DNA from 3 places in the Ralstonia mojiangensis genome. Region 3 is predicted to be linked to each of the others. Evidence: predicted binding sites of a transcription regulator. Region 3 holds the regulator's gene; each other region holds the start of a gene.
What was found. Region 3 encodes FliA, which starts transcription of late flagellar genes. Its sites were predicted from a motif close to CTAAAGTTTNNNNNNNNNNNGCCGNTA; they were not measured.

Region 1 (6,864 bases), on a different contig from region 3:
TGAGGCGATCTTTGCGCAGCTCATGCGCGACCATCGCGGCCAGCACATCGGCCTGCTTGCGCCGCTGGTCGTGAACCGCAAGGGCGTCTATACCGACCTTGCCAAATGGGCCAAGGCGCGCGGCTATACGCATCTGCGCGTGGATGGCGAATTCCTGAGCGTCGACCCATGGCCGCGCCTGGATCGCTTCCGCGAGCACACGCTGGAACTGCCCGTGGGCGACATCGTTGTCTCGCCGGAAAACGAAGCCGCGCTGCGTGCGCTGCTGGAGCAGGCGCTGGAATACGGCAAGGGCATCATGCACGTGCTCGCGCCGCTGGATGGCCTGCAACACGCCATGCACAACGGCGGCACGGCGCACGTCGGCAACGTGAAGGTGTTTTCGACCAAGCGCGCGTGCGCCACCTGCGGCACCAGCTACCCCGAGCTGGATCCGCGCATGTTCTCGTACAACAGCAAGCACGGCTGGTGCGCGAGCTGCGTCGGTACCGGATTGGCGCTCACGCGCGAACAGCGTGCCGCGTTTGACGACACCGTGCTCGGTGGTGACGACCGCGGCCGCGAACAGACGCTGCCGTCGGAGGAAGTTGATCCGGACGGCATGACCGATCTGCCCTGCCCGGATTGCCACGGCACGCGCCTGAACCCGACGGCGCGCGCCGTCACCTTTGCCGCCAAACCCATCGTCGACATTGCGCAGTGGACGGTCAGCCAGACCCGCCGCTGGGTCGAGGGCCTGGACCTGACCGGCCGCGATGCCGACATCGCCCGCGACGTGGTGGCCGAGATTCACAGCCGCCTGTCGTTCCTGGAGGAAGTCGGCCTGGGCTACCTGAGCCTGGATCGCGCCGCGCCGAGCCTGTCGGGCGGTGAAGCACAGCGTATTCGGCTGGCTGCGCAACTCGGCAGCAACCTGCAAGGCGTCTGCTACGTGCTGGATGAGCCGACCATCGGCCTGCATCCGCGCGACAACCGGATCCTGCTCGACGCGCTGCGCAAGCTGGGCGACAAGGGCAACACGCTGGTGGTGGTTGAGCACGATGAAGACACGATCCGTCGCGCCGACCACATCATCGATATCGGCCCGGGCGCCGGCAAGCGCGGCGGCACGTTGGTGGCACAAGGCGGCGTGGCGGACCTGGCGGCCCAGCCGGATTCGCTCACTGGCCGGTTCCTGTCGCAGCCGATCGAGCATCCGCTGCAGCCGCGCCGTCAGGTGGTCGCACCGCGCGCCGGCGCTCAGGCGGTGCCCGAGCAATGGCTGACGGTGCACGGCGCCAAGCTGCACAACCTGCGCAACGTGACGGCAACGATGCCACTGTCGCGCCTGGTGGCCATTACGGGCGTATCGGGCTCAGGCAAATCGACGCTGGCCCGCGATGTGTTGATGACAAACCTGCTCGATGCGGTTGGCCGTTCGGTGCTGTCTTCGCCGGCCACGCGGCGCGCACGCAAGGCTGCGCAGGCTGAAGTGCCTGACGCCAAGATGCCGCGCAAGCTCGACGTCAAACACGACTGGCACGGCTGCGACAGCGTCACCGGCTGGGAACCCATCGACCGCGTGCTCGAGGTCGACCAGACGCCGATCGGCAAGACGCCCCGTTCGTGCCCGGCGACGTACATCGGCGTGTGGGACACCATCCGCAAGCTCTTTGCCGACACGCTGGAGGCGCGCGCACGCGGCTATACCGCCTCGCGCTTCTCCTTCAACACCGGCGACGGCCGCTGCCCCGCCTGCGAAGGCCAGGGCGTACGCACCATCGCCATGAGCTTCCTGCCTGATGTGAAGGTCGGCTGCGACGTCTGCCACGGGCAGCGCTTCAATGCCGAGACGCTTGCCGTCACCTGGCGCGGCAAGAACATCGGCGATGTGCTGACCATGGAGATCGACGAAGCGGTCGAGTTTTTCGGCGCGATGAACAGCATCGCCCATCCGCTGCAGTTGATGAAGGACGTGGGCCTTGGCTACCTGACGCTCGGCCAGCCCTCGCCCACGCTGTCCGGCGGCGAGGCGCAGCGCATCAAGCTCGTCACCGAGTTGTCCAAGGTGCGCGATGACCTGACCCGACGCGGCCAGAAGGCGCCCCACACGCTGTACGTGCTGGACGAGCCGACGGTCGGCCTGCACATGGCTGACGTGGCCAAGCTGATCCGGGTGCTGCATCGCCTGGCAGACGGCGGGCACAGCGTGATCGTGATCGAGCACGACCTCGACGTGATTGCCGAGGCGGACTGGATCCTCGATCTCGGCCCCGAAGGCGGCGATGAGGGCGGCATGATCGTGGCAGCTTGCGGGCCGGAGGCGTTGACGCGCGTAGCGGCCAGCCATACCGGCGCGGCTTTGGTGCCGGTGCTGGCGCGCGGCAAGCAGGTCGATCCAAGCATGGAAGGCGAAACGGTCTAGCGTGCCGCGCGACGACGGTCTCCGCCCAGGTGGAGACCGTCAGCGCGGAGCATCGCTTGGTGTGGCGCTGGCAATTCTTTCGCTTTCCTGAGCAAACCTGAGCAGAACGTCTGCCCGGGCAGGGTTCGCTCTAAAGAACCGGGCTGCGCTGCCGTCACATTGTGGAGATTGTGAAGAAAGCGTTTGCGCGCGTCCGACCATGGCCACTTCATCCACGAGCAACACCTACATTCCGCCGATTTCCATTCCGGGCATCGGCACGAACATCGACGTCAACACCCTTGTTACGAAGCTGATGCAGGCGGAGAGCAAGGGCATGACGCTGCGGCAGACGCAGCAGAAGGCGTTTCAGACGCAGTTGTCGGCGGTCGGCTCCCTCAAAAGCGCGCTGTCGACCTTCCAGACCGCGATGGCGGCCCTGAACAATCCGGACACGTTTACCGGCAACAAGGCCAGCGGGCACGACACGTCGATCCTCACGGCCTCGCTGTCCAACACGGCACCCGCCGGCACGTATCAGGTCAACGTGACGCAGCTTGCGCAGGCGCAGGTGCTCTCTGCCAACGGGCAGGCATCCAGCAAGACGCCCATTGGCGGCGGCACGCCCACCACCCTCACCTTTTCATTCGGTAGCGTCTCGGGCGGCAGCTTTGCCGACGGCAAATACACCGGCGCCACTTTCACGCAAAACGGCAACCAGGCCGGCGGCTCGATCACCATCGACCCGTCGAACAACACGCTCGCCGGCATCCGCGACGCCATCAACAGCGCCAACGTGGGCGTCTCGGCGAGCATCGTCAACGACGGCAGCAATTCGCCCTATCGGCTGGTGCTGACATCCACCGCAGGCGGTGCCAACTCGGAGATGAAGATTTCCGTGTCGGGCGACTCGGCACTGCAATCCCTGCTGAGCCACGACCCGGCCGGTACGCAGAGCATGACCGAGGTCGCCACGGGCCGCAACGCCATGGCCACCGTCAACGGCATCAGCGTGCAAAGCGCCACCAACACGCTGACGGACGTGGTGGATGGCACCTCGTTCACGCTGGCGAAGACGGGTAGCACGACCGTCACGGTCGGCAGCGACGCCGGCCAGGCCAGCCAGTCGGTGCTCAATTTTGTGAAGGCCTACAACGCGCTGCGCATCCAGCTCAATGCGCTGACCAAGTTCGACACCGCCAACGCCGCCAACAACGGCGCGCTGGCCGGCGACGTCAGCACCAAGATGATGATCAACCAGTTGACCGACGTGCTGGGCCAGGGCATCGGCAACGGTGCGTTCCAGTCGCTGGGCAGCATCGGCGTGACGATGGATAAGGAAGGGACGCTGTCGATTGACGACCCCAAGCTGACCGCCGCTCTGAAGAAATCGCCCAGCCAGGTGGCGGCCGTGTTTGCCGGCACAGGCACGGCGACGGATTCACTGCTGAAGGTTTCGGCGTTTTCGACGACCACACAGGCCGGCAGCTATGGCATCAACGTCACGCAACTGGCCACGCAGGGCTCGCTCAAGGGCTCGACGGCCGCCAACACGACGATCCAGAGCGGCGTGAACGACAGCCTGTCGGTCACGCTCAGCGGCATCACGACCAATATCAAGGTGCCGGCGGGCAGCTACACCCCGTCGAGCCTGGCCGCGCAGATCCAGAGTCAGATCAACGCATCGCCTGACCTGCAGAGGGCGAAGGTGGAAGTGGCCATCGGCGCCGATGCCAACGGCGTGCTGACGTTGACCGACAAGCAATACGGATCGGTATCGACGGTGTCTGTGTCAGGCAACGGCGCAGCATCGCTGCTCGGCGGCAGCCCGACGGCCACGGCCGGGCGCGATGTGCAAGGCACCATCAACGGCGCTGCCGCCACGGGTTCGGGCCAGAACCTGTACGGCGCCAGCGGCTCGGCTGTGGACGGCCTGACGGTGCAAGTCACCGGCGGTGCGTTGGGCGACCGCGGCACCGTCACCGTGCAGCGCGGCTACGCGGCGCAACTGCACACCGTATCGGGCAACTTGTTGTCCAGCAACGGCATGGTGCAGAACGCCACCGACGCCATCAATAATTCGATCACTTCGCTCGGCACCCAGATCGACCGGATGCAGAAGCAGCTCGATGCCAAGCAGGCGCTGTATTACGCGCAGTTCAATGCGCTGTCGAAGGTGGTAGCCAGCATGACGAACACCAGCAACTACCTGACGACGCAGTTGGCGCTATTGCAGAAGCAGCGGACGGGGGGCTGACCGCGCTGACTGCACCTTGAGTGCGCAACCGCGGCGGCCATTTGCCTGGTTACTGCTGCGGCTTTCCCCACAACGGATTCTTGCCATCCGAACCCAGCACCTGGGCGAGCACTTCTGCATCGCCATCACGGGCGACTGGCGTGTTCTTGCGCGCACGGGCGACCTTGGCTCGCTTACCGTGCTTCTTTGCGTGCACGGCTTTCTTGATTCCGCTTTGCGAGGCATTGCCTGAGGCCGGCACGGTGGAGGTATGCTGGGCGCAGATGCCTGCGCTCATCCAGGCGGTGGTTAGGAGGGCTACGGCTAGTTTGTATTGCAGATTCATGTGAGAGAGCTGGCTGACTTAGAAAGTGGAAACGCGAGCGCATGAGGCATACCGTGTCACCTCGCGCGGGCGACCTGCAAGCATCCGCGCCCGACCATCATTTCGCGCCGGTCTTGCCGGGCGGCGAGATGGGCTGATCACCGGATGTCTCGTCCGGGTTGCGGTAGCTGGTGTCAATGGTGTAGCCCTGAGCCTTCAGCTTTTGCTCGGCGTTGGCACGCTCGGCATGCATCTGGCGTTGCAGGCCGGGAAAGAGGTCACGCCAGTGTGGGCGGTCCTGCTCATTGAGCGCATTGCGCCAGAAGTTGGCGTAACCCTCCAGCTTGATCTTGACGAAGTACGCGCCCGGCTCATCCACCTTCATGCGCGTCGAGTCTCTGGACATCTGAACGTCCATGTAGACCCCGTTGAGATAAAAGCGCCACGAGGTCATGTCGGGGAGTTTCATCCAGTCTTCCAGGCCCGGCACATACTCCGGGTCCAGTGAATCCACCCCTTGGTCTTTTACGAGCCGATAGCGAAAGGCCTCGGCACCTGCCAACCGCGGATTTTCCGGATATATCCACCGCTTCCAGCCAGCCCGCTGGATACGCTTGAGCATTTCGTAGAACTGCAGGCGTGCCTGATCGTGCGTAACGTTGTTTCGCGGGGGGATGCCGAGGCTGATGCTGTAGTCATAGATACCTTCTTCAGCGTGGGCCTTGTCGAACGAACCCGAAACACCCAGGGCTGTGTCCAGACGCACCTCGCTCTTTTGGTTCTTGATGACGACCGTACCTTGCGAGCTGTCGGGCCAATCCACCGCATAGAAGGTCACGCCGTAGGCCTGCTCATTCTTGTTGTCAACATCCACGGCCTTGCCATAGCGCCCAATGAGCGCCTGCGGCGACTCGCCTATCTCAATCTCAATACTTTGCGGCATCACTATTTTGCTGGATGACTTGCTGGTGGAGGAAGGCTGGCACCCCATGACCAGGAGCGCGGCCAGCGTTGCGAGAAGACACGAAACCGTGCGGCGTACTTGAAACATCATCGTGCAGGGGCTTTTTGATTGGATCCGCGAGAAGCAGATTGTGGCGATGGTGGAGCGGGCCACAGCAACAATGCCTTACTCAGATAGCCGTCGGTGGTTTGTTCGCTGCGGGGATCCCAACGGCCCACCTGCAAAGGCCGGAAACAACGTGGGAAATACGTAGGGCGACAAAGCATGCCGAAGCATCTTCAATCCGGATGCAGCCGTGTTACGCATGACTTGGGAACGGTGTTCTCGAAGAATGTACTGATCAGTTGTTTGCGTTGCACGTCTACGCGAAAGTTGAGGAACGCGTCGCCACAATGAGGATGGTGCTCAACGAAATCGTTCCGCTTTCGTGAGAAGGTGAAAACACGATAGATTTTGTAAACGCCCAGCCCCTCGTCAATCGACCAGAACGCGAAGCCCTGTCGCCCACTGAAATCGTAGTCGGCAGTTTCTAGGTGGATTGCCTTTTCAGTTTCGGTGGGGATTGTTGCACTGCGAACGCCGCTCGCGGTTCGCAACTCGTAGTGAACGTCGCTGCCTCTGACTTCAACCGTGGCTTTGATGTCTTGATCGAGCGAAATCGCAATGGCGTCGGCTGCCGATGCGAGGTGCTGGGCCGCAACGAAAAACGCTAACGCTGCCGCTATGCAGCGCACGCAACCTGTCGTGTTGAGACGCAAAGAAGGCCGTTCAGCAAGAGATGTTGGTTGACCGATTCCGACTGCGGCCGAGTGCACTGAGGTATATGAATCACCCTTGGATATGGTGGTAGCCAGGCGGTGTCGTCGCGTCTCGCGTCACACCGGGCGCAACCTCGTCGGGCAAAAGTGGTATCGGCTCTGCCGGCACTTGAGGAGGTGGCGGTGCATCCTTCAACG
Region 2 (6,864 bases), on a different contig from region 3:
CGTGGTGGAAGTCCTGGGCAACGGCAACCTGGTGGTGAGCGGCGAGAAGCAGATGGCCGTGGGCCAGGGCACCGAGTCGATCAAGTTCTCCGGCGTGGTCAACCCGACCACCGTCAACAATCAAAACACCGTGTTGTCTACCCAGGTGGCGGACGCACGTATGGAATACCGAGGCACGGGCTATGTGGCCGAAGCCCAGCAGATGGGCTGGCTGTCGCGGTTCTTCCTGACCGTGTCACCGTTCTAAGGGATCTGCCATGACTTTGCATCGAACGAGGTTGTATCGAACCCTTGGCGCGGCCCTGGTGGCACTGAGCGCAATTTCGGCGGTTGTTCCGACAACGGCACACGCGGATCGCATCAAGGATCTGACCACCGTTGCCGGCGTGCGCGACAACGCGCTGATCGGCTACGGCCTTGTCGTCGGCCTGGACGGCAGCGGTGACCAGACCACGCAAACCCCGTTCACGGTCCAGAGCTTCAACAACATGCTCACGCAGTTCGGCATCAATGTGCCGGCCGGCGCGAGCATCCAGCTCAAGAACACCGCCGCCGTGGTGGTGACGGCCACGTTGCCCGCTTTCGTGCGGCCGGGTCAGACCATCGACGTGACGGTGTCGTCCATCGGTAACGCCAAGAGCCTGCGTGGCGGCACGCTGCTGCTCACGCCGCTCAAGGGCGTGGACGGCCAGCTCTACGCATTGGCACAAGGCAACGTGGTGATTGGCGGCGCAGGCGCATCGGCCAATGGCAGCAAGGTGCAGATCAACCAGCTCGGCGCCGGCCGTATCGCCAATGGCGCGACGGTGGAGCGTGCCGTGCAGGCCACGGTGGGCGAGGCGGGCAGTATCCAGCTCGATACCGGCACGACAGATTTCGGCACCGTGCAGAACATCGTCACCGCCATCAACAAGCAGTTCGGTACGGACACGGCGCAAGCCGCGGACGGCCGCACGATCAACGTGCGCGCACCGGCCCTGGCGTCGGACCGCGTCGGCTTTCTGGCCAAGCTGCAGAACATTGACGTGACGCCGGCGCTGGCTGCCGCACGTGTGGTGATCAACGCCCGCACGGGCTCGGTGGTCATGAACCAGCTCGTCAAGCTCGAGCCCTGCGCGGTGGCGCACGGCAGCCTGTCGGTCACCATCAGCACAGATCCGGTCGTGAGCCAGCCGGCGCCGTTCTCGCAAGGGCAGACGGTGGCGGGCGCGCGCTCGAACATCGAGGTCAAGCAGCAAGGCGGCAGCCTCATCAACGTGAAGGGCGGCACCAACCTGGCGGACGTGGTCAAGGCCATCAACGCGATTGGCGCCAATCCGCAAGACCTGATCTCGATCCTGCAGGCGATGAAGGCGGCCAACGCGCTGCGCGCCGATCTGGAAATCATCTGACGCTGGAGAGGCCACGATGAATCAAACCGACCTCACCAGCCGCCTGGCGCTCGATTCCAAGGGTTTCGAGTCGCTCAAGCAAACGGCACGTACGGATCCGACCGGCGCCGCCAAGACCGTCGCCAAGCAGTTCGATGCGATCTTCGTGAACATGATGCTCAAGCAGATGCGCGATGCGTCGCCACAGAACGGGCCGCTCGATTCGTCGTCGAGCAAGATGTACACGTCGATGCTCGACCAGCAGCTTTCGCAGACCATGGCCTCGCGCGGCGTGGGCGTGGCAGACCAGCTTCTGAAGCAGATGCTGCGTCAGGCCAACCATGTGAACCCGGATGCAGGCGGCAAGGTGAATACCGCGCTGTCCAACACGACGGCCACCAATACCGCGCTGCCGGGTGCTGCCGGTGCCACCAGCGATGCCGCCAAGGCCATCGCCCGCTCGTCGCTCAACAGCATGGCCGCGGCCGTCGCGCCGGGCACCGAAGACGACGGTTCGGGCATCAGTACCGTACCGCGCCCGGGTCTGGAAGAACGCGTGCAACGTGCACTGGCCGCCCTGCGCAAGCAGGCGGATGCGCAAGCCCAGGCGCCGAGCGCACCGCCAGAGGTTGACCTGTCGACGGTGGCCGCTGAGCCGCGCGGCGAGCGCATGACCAGCTTCTATAACAAGCTGATCGGCCACGCGTCGCAGGCCGCGCAGGAAACCGGCATTCCGGCCAACTTCATGATCGGCCATGCCGCGCTGGAGTCCGGCTGGGGCCGCCGCGAGATCAAGGCAAAGGACGGCACGAATACGCACAACCTGTTCGGCATCAAGGCTGGCGGCTCGTGGGCAGGCAAGACCGCCACGGTAACCACCACCGAATACATCGGCGGCGTGGCCCACAAAGTGCAGGAGAAATTCCGCGCTTACAGCTCGTACGCCGAGGCGTTCAAGGACTACGCCAACCTGCTGGCCAACAACCCGCGCTACAGCAACGTCGTGGCAGCCGGCAACGGCAACGATGCGGCGTCGTTTGCCAAGGGCTTGCAGCGCGCAGGCTACGCCACGGATCCGAACTACGCCCACAAGATCATGGCGGTGCTCAAACAGATCGTTTGAGTGATCTAAGAGCCATATTTTGGCGACGACGGCCGGCTCAAGTTTGCGCTTGTCCGGCCGATGTTGTTTCTAGAGCTTATTCCGGCGGCTTCGTGCTGCCCGCACCGAGACAACTATGAGCAGCTCCCTTCTGAATATTGGCGCGTCCGGCCTGCGGGTTGCCGATATCAACCTGCAGGTGACCGGCAACAACATTGCCAACGCCAGCACGCCCGGCTATTCGCGCCAGGAAGCCGTGCAGACGGAAAACATTCCGCTGTATGCCGGCGTGGGCTATCTCGGCCAGGGCGCCAATGTCACGACCGTCAAGCGCATCTACGACCAGTTCCTGACTGCACAGGTGCAAAGCGGCCAGGCCTCGACCAGCGCGGCCGACCAGCTCAATAGCCTGGTGTCGGGCTTGAGCCAGTACATGTCGGACAGCAACAGCGGCCTGACTTCGTCGCTCACCAGCTTCTTCAATGCCGCCGATGGCCTGGCTTCCAAGCCGTCGGATACCACCGCGCGCCAGGTTTTCCTGAATGCGGCTGCGGGCCTGCAAAGCCGATTCAATTCGATTGCCGGGCAGCTGAGTTCGCTCAACAGCCAGGTCAATACGCAGGTGCAGACGCAGATCAGTTCGGTCAACGGCACCGCGCAGCAGATCGCCTCGCTGAACGACCAGATTTCCAAGGCGGAAGCGTCGACCGGCCAGCCGGCCAACGACCTGCGTGACCAGCGCGACCAGCTTGTCCAGACGCTCAATCAGTCGATCAAGGCGAGCGTGGTGCAGACCGGCGACGGCCAGTTCAACATCTACGTGGGCAACGGCCAGGCGCTGGTACAGGGCAACCAGAGCTACCAGTTGACGGCAGTGCCGTCGCAGTACGACCCGACGCAACTGTCGGTGGGGTACAAGAGCCCGGGCGGCACGGTCAACATCGACGACAGCCAGCTCGGCGGCGGTGCGCTCGGCGGCCTGATGGACTTCCGCAACAACACGCTGATCCCGGCGCAAAACAGCCTGGGCCGCCTGGCCACGGCTGTGACGGCCGACGTGAACGCGCAGAACAAGCTTGGCATGGACGCCAACGGCAAGATGGGCACGGACCTCTTCTCCGTGGCCAGCCCGAGCGTTGCGCCCAGCACGAACAACACCGGCAGCGGCACGCTCACTGCCAGCATCACCAACGCCAATGCGGGGCAGGGCTACGACTATCAGGTGAAGTTTCAGGGCGGCGCCTACACCGTTTCGCATTATCCGGACGGCTCCGCCTCTGTAACGGTGTCGAGCTGGCCGACCACGATTGACGGCGTCACGCTCAACCTGTCGGGCACGATGAACAGCGGTGATTCCTTCCTGGTGCGCCCGACCGCCAACGCGGCGGCCACCATGCAGACGCTCACCACCGACTATCACAACGTGGCTGCGGCCTCGCCCGTGGTGCTCAACCAGGGCAGCAACAACACGGGCAGCGCCACGGTGTCGTCGCTGGGCGTGGACAGCACGTATGCCGGTTCGCCGCTCGCCTCGCCGGTCAACCTGACGTACAGCTCGGCCGTGGGTGGTTCGCTGTCGGGGTTCCCGGGCAGTGTGACGGTCACGGTGGGCGGCACGTCGACCACGTATACGGGCGGCACGGCGCCGTACACGCAGGGCGCGACATATGCGTTCAACGGTGTGCAGATGACGCTGTCGGGCTCGCCAGGCAACGGTGACACCTTCGCCATTTCAGCCAACACCGCTAATAGCACCGACAACCGCAACGCCAGCGCGCTGGCCAAGCTGCGCAACAGCAACCTGCTGGACGGCGGCACGACCTCGATCGGCTCGGCATGGAACAACCTCGTCACCCAGGTGGGTGTGCAGGCCAACCGGGCCAGCACCAACCTGACCTCGCAGAAGGCGCTGCTGGCCAGTTCCACGCAACAGCAGCAGTCGGTGTCGGGGGTGAACCTCGATGACGAGGCGATGAACCTGATGAAGTATCAGCAGGCCTACCAGGCCTCCGCCAAGGTGATGCAGACGGCCAATTCGCTGTTCGCCAGCTTGTTGTCGATTGCCGGCGGCTGATCGGGCGGCTGAAGAAATCGCCCCGCCAGCCGATAACGTCCTAAAGCCCTTCGTCCGGACCGATCATGCGAGTCAGTAGCGCCCAATTCTTTGCCGCGTCTTCCGCTTCGATGCAGAACACGCAATCGAACCTGCTCACGCTGCAGCAGCAGATTGCAAGCGGCATCGCGCTCAACAGCGCGGGCGACAATCCCAGCGCGTTTGGCCAGATGGCGCAACTGCAGCAAACGCAGGACGCCAACGACCAATACCAGTCCAACCGTGACACCACCGACGCACGCCTGACCAGCGTGTCTTCGGCGCTGACCAACCTGGTGACCACGCTGCAGCAGGGCAAGCAGACATTGGTGGGTGCCAACACCTCGCTGATGACGGATTCGCAGCGCATTGGTGTGCTGGCGCAGGTCAAGCAGCAGTATCAGCAGCTGCTGTCGACGGCCAACCAGCGCGATGCCTCGGGCGTGGCTCTGTTTGGCGGCGCCAACGGCACGACTGATCCTTTCACCAATACCAGCGGTTCCGTGCAGTACGTTGGCAGCGGCCAGCCGCCCACGGTGCAGGTATCCCAGAACATTTCGATGCCGAATTCGGTGTCGGGTGATTCGGTGTTTGTGCGCATCCCCAACTCGGATACGTCCAACCCGAACACCAATCAGAGCGTCTTCAAGACGTACGAAAACCTGATCACGGCACTGTCGACCCCGATCAACGCGGCCACCCAGGCCACGGACGTCGCGAACCTGCAAAAGGCCGTGCAAACGGCGCAGGGCAATCTGGACAATGCTTATCAGGTCGCCCTGCAAGCGCAGGTGACGGTGGGCACGCAGCAAGCGCAGATCACCACGCTCAACAGCAGCGGCTCGAACTACGGCGAGCAGTTGAAGGAGCAGATCTCGAAGCTGCAATCGGTGGATTACACCAGCGCCATTTCGCAGTTTTCTCAGCAGCAGGTGTCGCTGCAGGCCGCGCAGAAGACGTTCACGGCCATGCAGGGCATGTCGCTGTTCCAGTACATCAATCCTTGATACGGCGAGGTCGGGCGGTCGGAGGGCGCGGCGTATCATGTCGGCTCACCTACCGTCAGGACTGGTCATGCCCATCCAGTATCTTCGCCGCCTGACCAGCCCAGAACGCTCAGAGGATGCCAACCGGCGCCTCGGTCAGTCGCTGGCCTTCGTGGCGGGCGCCGCCAACGCAGGCGGATTCCTCGCAGTCAAGCAATACACCTCCCACATGTCCGGCATCGTCTCGGCGATGGCCGACTCGCTTGTGCTGGGCGATATCGTCCTCGTGCTTGCAGGCTTTGCTTCGCTGCTGGCATTCCTTTGCGGTGCCGCCTGCACGGCGGTGCTCGTCAACTGGGGCCGCCGGCGCAGCACGCAGAGTGAATTCGCGTTGCCCCTCATGCTCGAGGCCGCGCTGCTGTTGCTCTTCGGCCTGATGGGCACGTCGCTTGGGCAATACCGGGTCGTGTTCGTGCCGGCCACCGTGGCACTGCTGTGTTTCCTGATGGGGCTGCAGAACGCCATCATCACCAAGATTTCGAAAGCGGAAATCCGCACCACGCACGTGACTGGCCTGGCCACCGATATCGGCATCGAAATCGGCAAGGCGATCTACTGGAACCACGGGCACCGCAACCTGCCGGCCGTCGTCGCCAATCGGCCCAAGCTACGCCTGCTGGCGTCATTGCTGGGGATGTTCTTCGTGGGCGGCGTGGCGGGCGCGTTGGGCTTCAAGCATCTGGGCTATGCCGCCACGATTCCGCTGGCGTCCATCCTGATGCTGCTGGCCGTTGTGCCGGTGGTGGATGATCTGCTGGCGCGCCGTCGGTAAGCGGCCCGGGCTGCATCGGCCCCGGCGTGCGCAGCGGCGCTTCCCTCAGGCCATTTCCCGCCGGCATACCTCGTGCAGCGTATTGAGGCGCCGCTCCGGATTGACCACGAACGGATTCGTTTCGTCCCAGGCGTAGCCCGCCAGGATGGCGCTGATCATGCGGCGAATGCCTGGCGAGTGGCGCGGGTGGAAGATGATGTCCTGTAACTCGCCCGAGTACCACCGGTCAACGAAGGCCCGGAACGTATCGACACCCTTGCGTAGCGGCTTGTCGTAATCGGCAAGCCAATCGACGGTTTCGCCGTTGAGTTGGCGCACGAGGACGCGCGTTGCCAGGTCCGCCGAGCGCAATGCGATCGTTACGCCTGACGAGAACACCGGGTCCAGGAACTCGCCCGCATTGCCCAGCAACGCATAGCCCGGCCCATAGAGGCGCTCTACATTGGCCGCGTAGCCACCGATCTGTCGCACGGGCATGAGGA
Region 3 (6,864 bases):
GGACTGACGTCGCGTGACGTCTTGCGCAAGGTCCGCGACCAACTGGGCGATGGCGCTCTGATCCTGTCGAACCGCGCCATTCCGGGTGGTATCGAGATCATCGCGGCATGCGACTCGCACGTGGATGCGCTGGTCGACACGCAGTCGTCGGCACCCAAGACGGCACAGCGCCGTCCGATCGCACCGGCGCCGATCCCCGAGCCCGCACCGATTGCCGCTGCAACCGCAGCCGTCGTTGCCGCTCAGGCGCCCGCTGAAGAGGCCCAGCAGGCCGAGGCTCCGGCGCCCAACGCACTGGCCCGTCTGCGTAACCGCTTCATTGCTTCGCGTCGCGCCCCCGCACAGGAAGAAGCACCGGCAGCTCCGGTGGCTCCGGTCAGTCAGGCAGCCAAGCCGGCCGGCCGCACGCTGCAAACGCGTGTGGATGACGACGTGGCATTCGGCGAAGAAGATGCGCTGGCAGCCTCCACCCGCATGCTGGCCGGCTTGTCGCTCGACCGTGCCAATGCCGAGGTTGCTCAATCTGCCGCGCAGGCCCTGGCCAGCACCGCCCAGTTCATCGCCCGCCGTACCGCGGTGGAAGACGACGAACCGGAGATGGAATCGACCGCCCGCTTTGCCGCACGTCGCGAACAAGCGCGTGAGCAGGCACGCGAGCAGGATGACCGCCCGGTTTCGCTGCGCAGCTTTGCCGAGCGCGTGGAAGCCCAGGCCCGCAACCTCCGTGCAGAACAACAGAAGGCCGAAGCACCCGTGAATGGGCGCATCGAGGCGCAAGCCGACGCTCGCACTGACGCCCCCAAGTCGTCCGACATTTTCGTCCGCGTGGAGGACACGATGGCCAAGCCCGAAGCCCCGCGTGACGACGTGAGCCTGCAGCGCTCGGCCATCCAGGCCGACGTGAAGGAAAGCATCCGAGCCGAGACCGACGTGATGACCCGCCGCATGGTCGGCGAGATCGAAACGCTCAAGAGCACGCTGAACGACGCCATGTCGAGCCTCGCCTCGCTGGGCGTGAAGCTGGGCGACCCGGTGCGTACGCGCCTGTTCCAGACCATGCTCAACGCAGGCTTCTCGGCACAGCTCACGCGCTACGTGCTGGAGAACATGCCGCAGCACGACTCGTATGAAGGCGCGCTGGATTTCGTGCAGCGCGCGATTGAAAAGAACCTGACCACCGTGTCGGATGAAAACAGCCTGCTCGACCAGGGCGGCGTGTTTGCCCTGATGGGCCCGACCGGCGTGGGCAAGACCACCACGACCGCCAAGCTGGCCGCGCGCTTCGTGCTGCGCCATGGCGCATCGCGTGTGGCACTGCTCTCGACCGACAGCTACCGGATCGGTGGCCATGAACAACTGCGCATCTACGGCAAGATCCTGGGCGTCTCGGTGCATGCCGTGAAAGACGCGCAAGACCTGAGCCTGGCGCTGAACGATCTGCGCGAGAAGCACGTCGTGCTGATCGACACCATCGGCATGAGCCAGCGTGACCGCGCCGTGTCCGAGCAGATGGCGATGCTGCATGCCGTGGGCCCGTCGATCAAGCGCCTGCTGCTGCTGAACGCTGCAAGCAACGGCAAGACGCTCGACGAAGTCGTGGGTGCCTACCGCGACGCCAACCTGGCCGGCTGCATCCTGACCAAGATCGACGAGGCTGCCTCCGTGGGCCACGCGATGGACGTGATGATCCGCCGCCGCCTGCCGCTGCACTACGTGTCGTACGGCCAGCGCGTGCCGGAGGACATTGCGGTGCCGAACAAGAAGCTGCTGATCCATCGCTCGTTCCGGGCTGGTGCGGAGCAGTCGTCGTTCACGCTGGATTCGGATGAATCGTTGCTCGTGGCGCAAGGCGCCGCGCGTAACCGCGAACCTGGCCTGGCCGCTTTCGATTTCGCCTGACAAGGGGGCGACCATGACGACGCCATTCGCCAAGGATCAAGCCGCAGGGCTGCGGCGCATGCTCGGTCATGCTGCTGCCCGCCGTGTGCTGGTGATCGGTGCGGAAGAGCAGGTCGACGACTTTGTCGACAACCTGCGCATCGCGCTGTCCGCCATGGGCCGCGACACGGCCGTGGTGAACGCGCAGACCATGCTCGCCATGCCCGGCGTGCTCGAGCAGTACGACGAGACGGCGGATGTGACGCTCGTGGCCGCGCATTTCGGCACCCGGGCGCTGAGCACCGTGGCTGAAGTCTGCGACGACGTGCTGCTGACCTTCTCCGATGGCCCGGAAGGCATCAAGAGCGCGTACACGCTGCTCAAGAAAACCGCCGTGCTGCAAGGCAGCGCGGGCATCCGCACCGTGGTGTGCGGCGCGCATTCGGTGGATTCCGCCGTGCGCGTGTTCGGTAACCTGGCCAATACCGTGGGCCAGTACCTGAACACCCGTATCGATTTCGCTGGCTACCTCCCTGAGGACCGGCACGTAGAACTTGCGCTCTCGCTCGGCAAGCCCGTGGCGAGCGCGTTTCCCGCATCGCCTTCGGCCATGGCCTTCCGCCAGCTTGCCGAAGAAATGTTGAGCTGGGCCAGCGCCGAGGCCCAAGCCGGTGATGGCAGTGCGCCGTCGCGGGTGGTCATGTCGGCGCGGGCACCGGCACAGCCGGCTGATGAATCGGCGCAAGACACGTCAATGTCGACTTCGACTGCGACGCCCCGCGCCACCGCACGCGCGGCCGAATTGGTTTATTGAGGCGCAGCATGAACGAGGCGTCAAAGGCAGGCATGAATATGTACACCGCAACCGGTCGCAAGACCAAGTCCGACGAGATGGCCATGTACGCACCGCTGGTGCGTCGCATTGCCAACCAGATGATGGTCAAGCTGCCCGCCAGCGTTGAGCTGGACGACCTGATCCAGGCCGGCATGATGGGCTTGCTCGACGCGCTGTCGCGCTATGAGGAAACGCAGGGTGTGCAGTTCGAGTTCTACGCAGCCCAGCGTATTCGCGGCGCGATTCTGGACGAACTGCGCGGCTCCGACTGGCTGCCGCGCGGCCTGCGCCGCAACGCCCGCACGATCGAGCAGGCGATCCAGAAGCTGCAGCAGCAGAAGGGCCGCGCGCCCACCGAAACCGAGATTGCCGCCGCGCTGGGCATGTCGCTGGCCGAATACCAGAAGCAACTGGTCGACCTGCAAGGCAGCCAGCTGTTGTATTACGAAGATTTCGACCGCGAAGACGCCGACGCCTTCATCGAGAACCGCGCGCCCGAGAACGACGCCACGCCGCTGGACCAACTGCTGGACCACGACCTGCGCGAATCGGTTGTTGCTGCCATCGAGGCACTGCCCGAGCGCGAAAAGCTCATGATGAGCCTCTACTACGAGCAGGATCTGAACCTGCGTGAAATCGGCGCCGTGATGGGCGTGTCGGAATCGCGCGTGTGCCAGATCCACAGCCAGGCCATCGCCCGCATCCGCTCGCGCCTGCGTGATCGCGCATGGCTGCCGACGCCAACCTGATCTGATGTCAATCGAGCGCCGCCGCCTTTAGGCTGCGCCGCTTGGTCTGTGCTTGACCTGCCAGTTTCTTACTGCGCGGCCAGCGAGTCATTTCGCGGCCGCGCTTTTTCTTTTGGGACGTCGGTCACAAGGCTTGAGGCGGCGGAATCCCACACTCGGGTCTCGCCATGCTTGAAGAGGACGAAACGCTCGGCAGGCACGTTGGCGGCCTTCAGCGCGTGGGCCAAGTCGGTGATGGGCTGATCGAGCGCTTCGTCTGTCAGCTCGAACGTGCCCCAGTGGATGCCCACTGCCTGCCGTGCGCCGATGTCTTGCATGACCTGCACGGCTTCGGTCGGGTCGATGTGCTGTGCCTTCATGAACCAGCGCGGCTCGTAGGCGCCCACGGCAATGGCGGCCACATCGAAGTGGCCGAAGCGCGCACCAATGTCGCGTGTGTCTTGCGAATAGCCCAGATCACCCGAGAACCAGAAACGCAGGCGCGGATGCAGCAGCGCCCAGCTGCCCCAGAGCGTGTGGTTGCGGTCGTACAGGCCGCGTGCGGACCAGTGCTGCACGGCGCAGAAGTGCGCGGTGAAGGGGCCGAAGCGGGCTTCGTCGTCCCAGTCGAACGCGCGCACGTTGGGGTTGTCGCCACCCAGGCGCGTGCCGCGTACGTTGCGCGCAAACCAGCGGTCGATGCCCAGCGGCACGAAGAACATGGGTGCGCCGCCCGGCTGGCGCATCAGCGCGCGCACGCTGGCGCGGTCCAGATGGTCGTAGTGGTTGTGAGAGAGCAGCACCAGGTCGATATGCGGCAACTGCTTGAGCGACAGCCCCGGCGGCTGATGGCGGCGCGGCCCGGCAAACGGCAGCGGCGAGGCGCGCTTGGAGAACACCGGGTCGGTCAGCACGTTCAGCCCGTCGATCTGGAGCAGCAGCGTTTCGTGTCCGATCCAGGTGAGCTGCGGAACCTCGGGCGGCGGGTGGATGGCGCCCAGGTTTGGCGGGATGCAGGAGAGGTCGTGCGTGGGCGGCTTGGGCAGCTTCAGGCGGCGGCGCTCGCGTTGCCATTGCCAGAAATCGGCGTCGGGGCGCGGATGCGGATAGCGGTTGCGGAATCCGTCCGGCGTGTGGTGCGGCTTGGCGGGGTTGTAATCGGGATTCTTCATGGGCGAAGTGTTCCGGGGTGGCGGGGCGGACCGTCTGAAGTCATGCCTGGTGGCGCATAGCTTACGCAAGTACGGCGTGGACGTCCGCGCGGTGCCGTCGTTATCATCGTCCAATCGTAGACAGTGCCATGCGTTGAGCGTGTCCTACCGTGCCGGATGGTGGCGCAGACAGCGCATCCGTGTTTCGGGCCTGTCGCATCCGCCACATTCCACTGCCCCCGCGCCCATGGATTCCGCCCCCGCCCGAAGCAATCCACCGTCCGGCCCGCTCTCAGCCGCGCTGTACCGAGACCGCCTGCACGCCAGCAACTGGTTTGGCGGGCTCAGCAAGCCCCTGCAAGAACTCCTCATCGACATGGCGATCGTGCGCCGGCTGGCCGATGGAGAGGTGCTGTTTCGCCGTGGCGATCCGCCCGACGGCCTGTATTGCGTGGTGGAAGGCGGCATTCGCGTGCGCGCCACCACGGCCGACGGCCGCGAGGCGCTGCTGGCCGTGCTGGAACCCGTGAACTGGTTTGGCGAGATCGGCGTGTTCGACAACCAGGCGCGCACACACGATGCGCGGGGTGAGGGCGATACCGTGTTGCTCCACATGCCGCAAACCGCGTTGATGGATCTGCTCGAACGTGCGCCGCAGCACACGCACGCTTTTGCGTTGCTCCTGACGCACAAGCTGCGTCTCGCCTTTTCCGTGCTTGAAGAAACGGCGCTGCTGCCGGCATCCGTGCGCGTGGCGCGGCGCCTGCTGCTGATGGCGGCCGGCTACGGCGATTTGCGCCTCGGCACCCGCCGCGTGCTTCGCGTGCCGCAGGAGCAGCTTGCCTTGCTGCTCGCGCTGTCACGACAGACCGTCAATCTCGTGCTCAAGGATTTTCAGGCACGCGGCATTCTCAGGGTCGCCTATGGCGAGATCGAATTGCTCGACCTGCCTGGCCTGCGCGATATCGCCAAGGGGTGATTTCGCGCAAGCCGCATCCGCTTACCGCCGCAACAGGCCTGCCAGCCCAATCGAAAAGTCCAGGCCCGCGCCGATCGCGCACTGGAACGTCTGCGGCGCCGACACGGCCTGATACGTCAGCGGCGAAAGAAACGACACCGTGACCGTGGCCTTGTCGTCGGGCGTTACGCGGTACAGCGCAAGTTCCAGCACGGGCGTGCCGTCGGGGCGCAGGGTCAGGTGCTGATTGGCAAAGCCGATGTTGCTGCCTTCAACTTCCATGAAGTCGCGCACCGCAAAACCACCGTGCACCACCGGGGCCGCAGCCTTGGCGCCGACGCCTTGCCCGTTGGGACATTGCGATGGCGAGAAGACCGCCGTGACCGGAATGCCCGAGAACAACTCGGTACGCAAGACGTCGTAATGCGACACCGCCAGGCGCGACGCAGCTTGCGCCTGTGCGAGCTGAGGCGCGGTGGTCAGTGCCGTCAAGGTGGCGCACGTCAAGGCAACGCGCAGGGCGGATCGGATGGAACGGAATGCGTGGTGGTTCGACATGAAGCGTGCTCCGGAGGGAAGGGGAATGTGCAGCGTAGGGTGGCCCGTGCGCGTGCGCGACTACGTGGGTGCGTAGACGCGACAACACGCCGGGCCTGCGCTCAGCCTGGCCCCGGCGCCTGATGCGCCGGCACGATGATGAGGTTCTGCCCGATGTGAATCAGATTGGGATTGGCAATCTGGTTCAGTCGCGCAACCTCGTCGATCACGACTTGCAATTCGCGATACGTCGGGCCGACCACGATCGTGCCGCGGTCCGCCTCGTTGCGCAGGATGCGCGAGAGCGATTCCCCGGCCAGTACGTCGTGCGTGACGGCGGGCACGAGGTGCGTCAGCGGCGCGGGCGGCACGGGGGGCGGGGGCGGCACCACCGGCGTGTGCGGCGGTGGCTGTGCAGGACCGGTCTGCTGCGGCGGTTGATTCGGCTGCGGGGGTTGCGCTCCTTGCACCGAGTTGACCCAGGCCGAGATCAGCGCGGTCGTCTCCGCCAGCACTGTGAGCCCCGCGCCGGCACGAAGCACCCCTGGCATGAAATTCGGTGCGACCTCCTTGAGCGTCGACATCAGGTAGATCGCCGAACCGCCCACCGACACGGCCCCCGCCACGCTGGGCGCATGGGTCAGTGCAGAGGCGATCGTTCCAACGGACGACAGCGTGTACGAACCGTGGACCAGCGAGCGGACGACATCGCTGTTGCCGTAGTCGAAACCACGACGGAAGCTGTAGCGCAGCAGCCCATGGTAGAAGGCGTTGAGC

Region 1: fliD (flagellar filament capping protein FliD) is a predicted target of FliA. The motif match lies at 2,535-2,561, and genes of this name have one in related genera.
Region 2: flgK (flagellar hook-associated protein FlgK) is a predicted target of FliA. The motif match lies at 2,530-2,556, and genes of this name have one in related genera.

The regions. Positions count from the first base shown of each region.
Region 1 covers NZ_JAMXHU010000006.1:80,052-86,915, forward strand. The annotation lists gene uvrA (excinuclease ABC subunit UvrA) at 1-2,404, shown strand, start outside; gene fliD (flagellar filament capping protein FliD) at 2,604-4,640, shown strand; gene NG898_RS24325 (hypothetical protein) at 4,690-4,965, opposite strand; gene NG898_RS24330 (hypothetical protein) at 5,063-6,061, opposite strand; gene NG898_RS24335 (hypothetical protein) at 6,187-6,666, opposite strand; gene NG898_RS24340 (DUF3304 domain-containing protein) at 6,737-6,864, opposite strand, start outside.
Region 2 covers NZ_JAMXHU010000004.1:452,736-459,599, reverse strand. The annotation lists gene NG898_RS18735 (flagellar basal body L-ring protein FlgH) at 1-247, shown strand, start outside; gene NG898_RS18730 (flagellar basal body P-ring protein FlgI) at 258-1,391, shown strand; gene flgJ (flagellar assembly peptidoglycan hydrolase FlgJ) at 1,408-2,493, shown strand; gene flgK (flagellar hook-associated protein FlgK) at 2,609-4,546, shown strand; gene flgL (flagellar hook-associated protein FlgL) at 4,612-5,571, shown strand; gene NG898_RS18710 (YoaK family protein) at 5,639-6,382, shown strand; gene NG898_RS18705 (NAD(P)/FAD-dependent oxidoreductase) at 6,428-6,864, opposite strand, start outside.
Region 3 covers NZ_JAMXHU010000005.1:378,808-385,671, reverse strand. The annotation lists gene flhF (flagellar biosynthesis GTPase FlhF) at 1-1,899, shown strand, start outside; gene NG898_RS22175 (MinD/ParA family ATP-binding protein) at 1,913-2,692, shown strand; gene NG898_RS22170 (RNA polymerase sigma factor FliA) at 2,701-3,462, shown strand; gene NG898_RS22165 (MBL fold metallo-hydrolase) at 3,531-4,613, opposite strand; gene NG898_RS22160 (Crp/Fnr family transcriptional regulator) at 4,840-5,571, shown strand; gene NG898_RS22155 (VirK family protein) at 5,593-6,108, opposite strand; gene NG898_RS22150 (LysM peptidoglycan-binding domain-containing protein) at 6,210-6,864, opposite strand, start outside.